Regions from separate parts of the Embleya sp. NPDC127516 genome, predicted to be linked through region 2. Evidence: predicted binding sites of a transcription regulator. Region 2 holds the regulator's gene; the other holds the start of a gene.
The links. The regulator HspR, encoded in region 2, represses chaperone genes until heat shock. The targets are predictions, from matches to a motif close to TTGAGNNNNNNNNNCTCAA.

Region 1 (4,415 bases), on a different contig from region 2:
CGACACCAGCGCGGTGGTCATCGTGACACCGGCGCTCGGGCCGTCCTTGGGGACCGCGCCGGCCGGGACGTGGATGTGCACGCCTCGGTCCTTGAGGTCGCCCACCGGTACCTCCAGCTCCGCCCCGCGCGAGCGCAGGTAGGACAGCGCGATCTGCGCCGACTCCTTCATCACGTCGCCGAGTTGGCCGGTCAGGGTCAGTCCCGTACCGCCCGTCTCGGCGTCCGCGAGCGACGCCTCGATGTAGAGCACGTCGCCACCCGCGCCGGTGACCGCGAGCCCGGTGGCCACACCCGGCACCGCGGTGCGCTGCTCGGCCTTGCTCAGCAGCGACTCCGGGGTGTGCCGGGGCCGCCCGAGGTAGTCGCGCAGGTCGCCGGCGTCCACCGTGATCGGCAGCGGGTGCGCGTCGGCGTCCAGCGCCTGTCGGGCCGCGACCTTGCGCAGCACGCGGGCGATCGAGCGCTCCAGGGTGCGCACGCCCGCCTCCCGGGTGTACTCGCCCGCCAGCAGCCGCAGCGCGTCTTCGGTGAAGGACACCTCGGTGTCGTCCAGACCCGCCTTGTCCAACTGACGCTTGATCAGGTGGTCCCGGGCGATGACGACCTTCTCGTCCTCGGTGTAGCCATCGAGCCGGACCAGTTCCATCCGGTCGAGCAGCGGCTCGGGGATGGTCTCCAGGACGTTGGCCGTGGCCAGGAACACCACGTCGGAGAGGTCGAGTTCGACCTCGAGGTAGTGGTCGCGGAAGGTGTGGTTCTGGGCCGGGTCGAGCACCTCCAGCAGGGCCGCGGTCGGGTCGCCGCGGTAGTCCGAGCCGACCTTGTCGATCTCGTCGAGCAGGACGACGGGGTTCATGCTGCCCGCCTCCTTGATCGCCCGGACGATGCGACCGGGCAGGGCGCCGACGTAGGTGCGCCGGTGGCCGCGGATCTCGGCCTCGTCGCGCACGCCGCCGAGCGCGACCCGGACGAACGAGCGACCCATCGCGCGGGCCACCGACTCGCCCAGCGAGGTCTTGCCGACACCGGGCGGGCCGACCAGGGCCAGTACCGCGCCGGACCGCCGGCCGCCGACCACGCCCAGCCCGCGCTCCTCGCGGCGCTTGCGCACCGCGAGGTATTCGACGATGCGCTCCTTGACGTCCACCAGGCCGGAGTGGTCCGCGTCCAGGATCGCGCGCGCCTCGGCGATGTCGTACGCGTCCTCGCTGCGCTCGTTCCACGGCATTTCCAGCACGGTGTCCAGCCAGGTGCGGATCCAGCCGCCCTCGGGCGACGCGTCGGAGGCGTGCTCCAGCTTGTCGACCTCCTTGAGCGCGGCGGCCAGCACCTTCTCCGGCAGGTTCGCCGCCTCGACCCGGGCGCGGTAGTCCTCCTCCTCGCTGTCCGGGGTGCCGTTGAGCTCGTTGAGCTCCTTGCGCACCGCGGCGAGCTGCTGCTTGAGCAGGAATTCGCGCTGCTGCTTGTCCATGCCCTCCTGGACGTCCTTGCGGATCGTCTCGGCCACGTCCAGCTCGGCGAGGTGGTCCCGGGTCCAGCCGACGACCTTGGTCAGCCGCTCCTGGACGTCGACAGTCTGCAGGACCTCGATCTTTTGCTGAAGCGTCAGGTACGGGGCGTAGCCGGAGTTGTCCGCCAGGTCGCTCGGGTCCTCCAGCGCCTGTACGTGGTCGACCACCTGCCACGCGCCGCGCTTGCCCAGCACGGTGGTGACCAGGGCCTTGTACTCGCGGGCCAGCTCGTGGGTGTGCTCGTCCGCCTCGACGTCCGTCACCCGGGTCGCCTCGACCCACAGCGCCGCGCCGGGACCGGTGGTTCCGGTGCCGATCCGCACCCGGCTCTCGCCGCGCACCACCACGACCGACTCACCCCCGGGCAGCCGACCGACCTGCTCGATCACCCCGAGCGTGCCCACCGCCGGGTATTGCCCGTCGTCACGCGGAACAAGCAGCACCCGCGCCTTGCTCTCACTACGGATGCCGGGTCCGGCGGACCGCCCCGCGGCGGCCCGCGCGGCATCCACGGCGGCACGGGTCTCCGCGTCGTCGAGTTCGAGCGGGACCACCATGCCGGGGAGGACGACCACGTCGTCCAGCGGAAGAACCGGCAGGGTCAGTGTCCCGATGGTCTCGCTCATGTCATGCCCCTCAGGTAGCCACAGTCGAAAAAGTTGCGCTGCACTGACTCAAGAAACAAGAGCCCCTCTTTGTTCCCCCACCCTTCCGATCCCTGTTCGCCCACAGCGAAGCGCTTCGGCCGGCAGGCGGGGGCGGGGGTCGGACGTCGGGGGCGGCAGGTCGGGGGCCGGGAGATCGGGGGCAGGACGTCGGCAGGTCGGGGGGCGACGGGCTCGTGATGTCGAGGACGGGGTGACGTTGAGGGCGGGATACCGCCAGACCCGGGGCGGCGGGGGCGGTTGTACTGGGACTCCCCGTTGTCGGGGATCCCCTCCCCCGCCCTGCCGAAAGGGACGTCATGTCCGTCATTGCCGGAGCCGACTCGCACACCGCCGACGCACCCGGATCGGACGCGGGGCAGCCGCGCCGGTACTGGCCGGGCGTGGTGTGTCTGTCGGTCGGGATCTTCGCGATCGTGACGAGCGAGATTCTGCCGATCGGGTTGTTGACGCCGATCGGGGACGACTTCGGCGTCTCGGACGGCACTGCCGGGTGGTTGATGGTCGTACCGGGCCTGTTGGCGGCGGTCTGCGCGCCGGTGGTGACGGTGTGCACCGGGCGGCTGGATCGGCGCACGATGTTGGTCGCGCTGATCGTGTTGTTGGCGGCGGCGAACTTCCTCGCGGCCGTCGCGCCCGCGTTCTGGGTGGTGTTGGTGGCGCGGGCGCTGGTGGGGGTCACCATCGGCGGGTTCTGGTCGATCGGGGCCGGACTGGCGCCTCGGTTGGTGCGTGCGCAGCGGGTGGGTACGGCAACCGCCGTGATTTTCGCGGCCGTTCCGGCCGGCTCCGTGCTGGGTCTGCCCGCCGGTACACAGCTCGGCGAACACATCGGCTGGCGCGCCTCGTTCGTGGTCATGGGCGTGCTCGCGCTGGGCGTGGCGATCGCGCTCGCCGTGCTGTTGCCGCCGCTGCCCGCGCTCGAGGTCACCCGGGCCCGGGTGTTGCGCGATCTGCTGCGCGGCACCGGCATCCGGATCGGCCTCGCCGCGACCTGCCTGATCGTGATCGCGCACTTCGGCGCCTACACGTACGTGACGCCGTTCCTGGAGCAGGTCACCCGGGTGGACCGGGGGCTGATCGGCGTCTACCTGTTGACCTTCGGCGTGGCCGGCATCGTCGGCAACTTCGTCGCGGGCGTGACGATGGTCCGCAACCTGCGCGCGACGTTCCTCACGTGCGCGGCGCTGATCGCCGTCGCCACGCTGCTGTTCCCCCTCCTCGGCCGCCGGGGCGCGGGCGCGATCGGCCTGCTCGTGGTGTGGGGCCTGGCGTACGGCGCCATCCCGGCCTGCTCGCAGACCTGGTTCGCCCGCTCCGCGCCGCACGCCCAGGAGGCCGCCACGGTCGTGTTCACGTCGTCGTTCCAGCTCACCCTGGCAACCGGCGCGCTCGCCGGCGGCGCCGTCGTCGACGCCTCCTCCCCCTCGACGGTCATGGTGTGCGCCGGTGCCGTGGCCCTGGCCACGATCGCCGTCCTGACCGCCCTCGGCGGCCCGGACGAGGCGTCCCCGACGGCTACGGACGCGAAGCGCGCTTGAACGATTCCCCCTCGGCACCGGCAACCCCCGGGCCGGGTCCGGGTGACGACTCGGGAAGAGAAGTGCGGATCCGGGCTTGACCTGAAGTTAACTTCAACTTCTAACGTCTTCACCAGGCGCTCGGACGGCAACGATTCCGGGCCCGCACAGGACTCGTTCGCACTTCTCTTCATCTCCTTGGGGGATCCCATGAGCACCGACACGCAGACCACCACCACTCCGAAGACCTTCCGGCTGGCCGTCATCGTCGGGAGCACCCGCGAGGGTCGCTTCGCTCCGGTCGTGTCCACCTGGTTCGCCGGCAAGGCCGAGCAGCACGGGGACTTCGAGGTGGACATCATCGACCTGGCGCACGACCGGCTGCCGGACGTGTGGGCCCCGATGGGCAGCGAACCCGCCGCCGTGGTCACCGCGGTCGGTGCCCGGCTCGACGCCGCCGACGCGTTCGTGGTGGTCACGCCCGAGTACAACCACAGCTTCCCGGCCGGGTTGAAGAACATGATCGACCTGTTCCGCGGCGAGTGGCAGGGCAAGCCGGTCGGCTTCGTGTCCTACGGCGGCATCTCCGGCGGCCTGCGCGCCGTCGAGCAACTGCGCCTGGTCTTCGCGGAGCAGCACATGGTCACCACCCGGGACGGGCTGGCGTTCCCGATGGCCTGGGAGAAGTTCGACGCGGACGGGCAGCCGGTCGACGTC
Region 2 (4,415 bases):
ATCACCGGCGGCTCGGGCCTGCCGAAGGACGACATCGACCGGATGATGCGCGAGGCGGAGGCGCACGCGGAGGAGGACCACCAGCGTCGCGAGGCCGCGGAGACCCGCAACCAGGCCGAGCAACTGGTGTACACCACCGAGAAGTTCATCAAGGACAACAGCGACAAGGTGCCCGCCGACGTCAAGACCGAGGTCGAGACGTCGCTCACCGAGCTCAAGGACGCGCTCAAGGGCGAGGACCTGGCCGCGATCCGCGACGCCGCGGAGAAGGTCAGCACCACGAGCCAGAAGCTGGGCACCGCGATGTACGCGAACGCGCAGCCCGGTACCGAGGGCGCGGCCGGTTCGCCCGGCGACGGCGCGGGCAACACTGCCGACGACGACGTCGTGGACGCCGAGATCGTCGACGAGGACCGTAAGGGCGGTGCTGCGTGACCGAAGGGACCGGCTCGAACCACGGCGCCGTCCCGGGCGACGCCCAAGAGACAGAGCCGAAGCCGGAAACCGGGACCGCCGCCTCGGCGGCGGCCCCGGCCCCCGGGGCGGCGGAGGCCGCCGAGCTGCGCAACCAGCTCGGTGAGCGCACCGCCGACCTGCAACGGCTCCAGGCCGAGTACGCGAACTACCGCAAGCGCGTCGAGCGGGACCGCAACGTGGCGGGCGAACTGGCCGCCATCAAGGTGCTGAGCGAACTGCTGCCGGTGCTCGACGACATCGGTCGGGCCCGGGACCACGGCGAACTGGCGGGCGGCTTCAAGTCGGTCGCCGAGTCGCTGGAGTCGATCGTGGCCAAGATGGGGCTGCAGAGCTTCGGTTCCAAGGGCGACCCGTTCGACCCGACGGTGCACGAGGCGCTGCTGCACTCGTACGCGACCGATGTCACCGAGCCCACGTGCGTGGAGATCCTGCAGCCCGGCTACCAGGTCGGCGAGCGGATCATCCGTCCGGCGCGGGTGGCGGTCGCGGAGCCCACAGCGGACGCCGAGGGCGGTCCGGAGGAGTCGGGCGAAGCGGCCGGAAGCTGAACCGTCACCGGGAACCAGACAACGAGAAGCGGAGAGGAGGGACGCCGATGCGCGGGTGGAGTGGATCCGGAAACGGGCGCTCGGAGCACGAGGGCACCCCGACCCGATCGGCGAGGGGCGCATGAGTACGAAGGACTACCTGGAGAAGGACTACTACAAGGTGCTCGGCGTCCCCAAGGACGCCGGCACCGCCGAGATCAAGAAGGCCTACCGCAAGCTCGCCGTCGAGTTCCACCCGGACAAGAACAAGGGTGACACCAAGGCGGAGGAGCGGTTCAAGGAGATCTCGGAAGCCTACGACGTGCTCGCCGACGACAAGCGGCGCAAGGAGTACGACGAGGCACGGACCCTGTTCGGCAGCGGAGGTGGCTTCCGCGGCCCCGGCGGCGGGCAGGGCGGGGCCGGCGGCTTCCCCTTCGACCTCGGCGACATCTTCGGTGGCCAGCAGGGCGGCGCGGGCAACACCGGCGGCCTGGGCGACATCTTCGGCGGGCTGTTCGGCGGCGGTCGGCAGACCGGACGGCAGCAGCCCCGACGCGGCTCGGACGTGGAGTCCGAGGTCACCCTCGGCTTCGCGGACGCGGTGGACGGCGCGACCGTCCCGATCCGGCTGACCAGCTCCGAGCCGTGTCGGCACTGCAACGGCACGGGCGCGGCCGCGGGCACCACCCCGCGGATGTGTCCCACCTGCGCGGGTTCGGGCAACGTCAGCCGTCCGCAGGGCGGCTTCGGCTTCTCCGAGCCGTGCCGCGACTGCAAGGGCCGCGGGCTGCTGGTGGACGACCCGTGCATCGTGTGCAACGGCAGCGGTCGGGCCAAGAGTTCGCGCACGATGCAGGTCCGGATCCCGGCCGGGGTTCAGGACGGACAGCGGATCCGGCTCAAGGGCAAGGGCGCTCCCGGCGAGCGCGGCGGCCCCTCCGGCGACCTGTACGTCGTGGTGCACGTCAAGACGCACTCCGTATTCGGCCGCAAGGGCGACAACCTCACCGTCACCGTGCCGGTCACCTTTCCGGAGGCGGTGCTGGGGGCGGAGGTCACCGTGCCCACCCTGGGCGGCATCCCGGTCACGCTCAAGCTCCCCGCGGGCACGGGCAACGGCCGCACGCTGCGCGTCCGCGGGCGCGGTGCGGCACGCAAGGACGGCACTCGGGGCGACCTCCTGGTCACCGTCGAGGTGACGGTCCCACAGCAGCTGAACGACAAGGCGCGCGAGGCGCTGGAGGCGTTCCGCGAGGCGACCGTCGCGCACGATCCCCGAGCCGATCTGTTGGACGCGGCGAAGGGGGCATGACATGCGACCGGGCGGCTTGGGCGGCGACGGCGGGCGGCGTGGCTACGAGATCGACGAGACCTCTCCGGTCTACGTGATCTCGGTGGCCGCGCAACTGTCCGGCCTGCATCCACAGACGCTGCGCCAGTACGACCGACTCGGCCTGGTCTCGCCGGACCGCACGGCCGGTCGCGGGCGGCGCTACTCCGCCCGCGACATCGTCCAGTTGCGCGAGGTGCAGCGGCTCTCCCAGGAGGCCGGCATCAACCTCGCCGGGATCAAGCGGATCCTGGAGCTGGAGAACCAGGTGCTCGCGCTGAGCGTGCGGGTGGCCGAGTTGGAGCACGCGCTGCACGAGGCGACGGACGCGAGCGCCCGGCGCGAGGCGGCCGTACACGCGTCCTACCGACGCGATCTGGTCCCGGTCCGGCCGCAGGCGGGCACCGCGCTCGTGGTGTGGAAGCCCAGGCGCGGGCGCACCGACTGACGCCCGGCGCACGGGCCGCACGAGATCCGGGAGGGGCGGGGCTTCGGCCGCGCCCCTTCGTCCGTGTGGGCCGCGGCCTCGTTCGCGGGGGTCGGCCCGCCGTTTCGTGCGGGGCGGCCGTTCGGGTGGCCTCGGCACATCCTTGATGCCGCTCAATACGCGTCAGTAGGGTCGCCGCATGAAGCCGAATCGTCGGGACGTCCTGAAGTACTCGGCCGCGGGCGCGGCACTGCTGGGAGCGGCGGCGTGCACCGACGCCGAGGAGTCGCCGGTCAACAAGTCGAGCGACGCGCCCAAGCCCGGCGCCCCGACCTCGGGCGGCGCCGCAGGCGCGGCCGGCACCACCCTGGAGCGCACCCTGCTGCTCGGCCCGCCCGGCCCGGGCGGTTACCGCAAGGTGGTCGCCGGCCCCGGCGAACCGCACCTGCTGCGCAACGAGTTGGCCCCCGGCGCCGGTCCCGGCGACAAGACGAAGAGCCGACCCCTGGTGGCCTTCACCCAACTGACGGACATCCACATCCAGGACTCCCAGTCGACCGCGCGGGTGGACTTCCTGGACCGGCACAGCGACAAGGACCAGCCGTTCGCCAAGCTGCTGCCGTTCCAGTCGTCGTACCGCCCGCAGGAGGTGCTGACGGCGCAGATCGCCGAGGCGATGGTGCAGTCCCTCAACCGGATCGGCAAGGGCCCGGCGCTGGGCCAACCCCTGGCGTTCACCATCTGCACGGGCGACAACACCGACAACATCCAGTTCAACGAGCTGCGTTGGTACATCGACGTGCTCGACGGCGGCAAGAAGGTCACCCCCGACTCGGGCGACCGGAACAAGTACGAGGGCCCGATGGACGCGGTCGCGTACAACGACCGCTACTGGCACCCGGACGGCACGCCGGCCGGACAGAAGGACGACCTGCCCAGGCGCGAGTTCGGTTTCCCCACCGTGCCGGGTCTGCTCGACGCGTGCCGGCGTCCGTTCGAGGCGACCGGCCTGAAGACCCCGTGGTACACCGCGTACGGCAACCACGACGGGCTGGTCCAGGGCAACCTGCCGGTCAACGAATTGCTGGGCAAGGTCGCGGTCGGCGACGAGAAGGTGCTGGACATATCCGCGAAGGAGACCGTCGTCGCGCTCGCGGTCGGACTGCAGAGCGGCAAGCCGGACGCGCTTGCCGCGCTGATGTCGGGCCCCAAGCGCAAGGTCACCGCCGACCCGGACCGGCGGCTGATCGACCGCGCGGAGACGATCAAGGAGCACTTCAACACCACCGGCTTGCCCAAGGGCCACGGCTTCACCCAGCAGAACATCGACGCCAAGACCGCGTACTACAGCTTCGACCAGGGTCAGGTGCGCTGCCTGGTCCTGGACACGGTGAACCAGTACGGCCTGGACTCCGGCTGCCTGGACCCGACCCAGTTCGCGTGGCTCCAGGACCACCTGATGAAGGGCAGTTCCAGCTACCTGGACGAGCAGGGCAAGGTGGTCCAAGGCACCGGCCAGGACAAGCTGTTCGTGCTGTTCAGCCACCACACCATCGAGACGATGGTGAACCGCACGGTGCCCCCGGGGCAGCCCGCGCGAATCCTGGGCCCCGAGGTCTTGTCGCTGCTGCTGCGCTTCCCGAACGTCGTG

Region 1: lon (endopeptidase La) is a predicted target of HspR. The motif match lies at 2,173-2,191, and genes of this name have one in related genera.

What each region holds. Positions count from the first base shown of each region.
Region 1 covers NZ_JBIWJT010000028.1:52,259-56,673, forward strand. The annotation lists gene lon (endopeptidase La) at 1-2,139, opposite strand, end outside; gene ACIRL2_RS38540 (MFS transporter) at 2,478-3,719, shown strand; gene ACIRL2_RS38545 (NADPH-dependent FMN reductase) at 3,909-4,415, shown strand, end outside.
Region 2 covers NZ_JBIWJT010000077.1:25-4,439, forward strand. The annotation lists partial or broken gene ACIRL2_RS51000 (Hsp70 family protein) at 1-435, shown strand, start outside; gene grpE (nucleotide exchange factor GrpE) at 432-1,025, shown strand; gene dnaJ (molecular chaperone DnaJ) at 1,147-2,319, shown strand; gene ACIRL2_RS51015 (heat shock protein transcriptional repressor HspR) at 2,321-2,785, shown strand; gene ACIRL2_RS51020 (TIGR03767 family metallophosphoesterase) at 2,964-4,415, shown strand, end outside.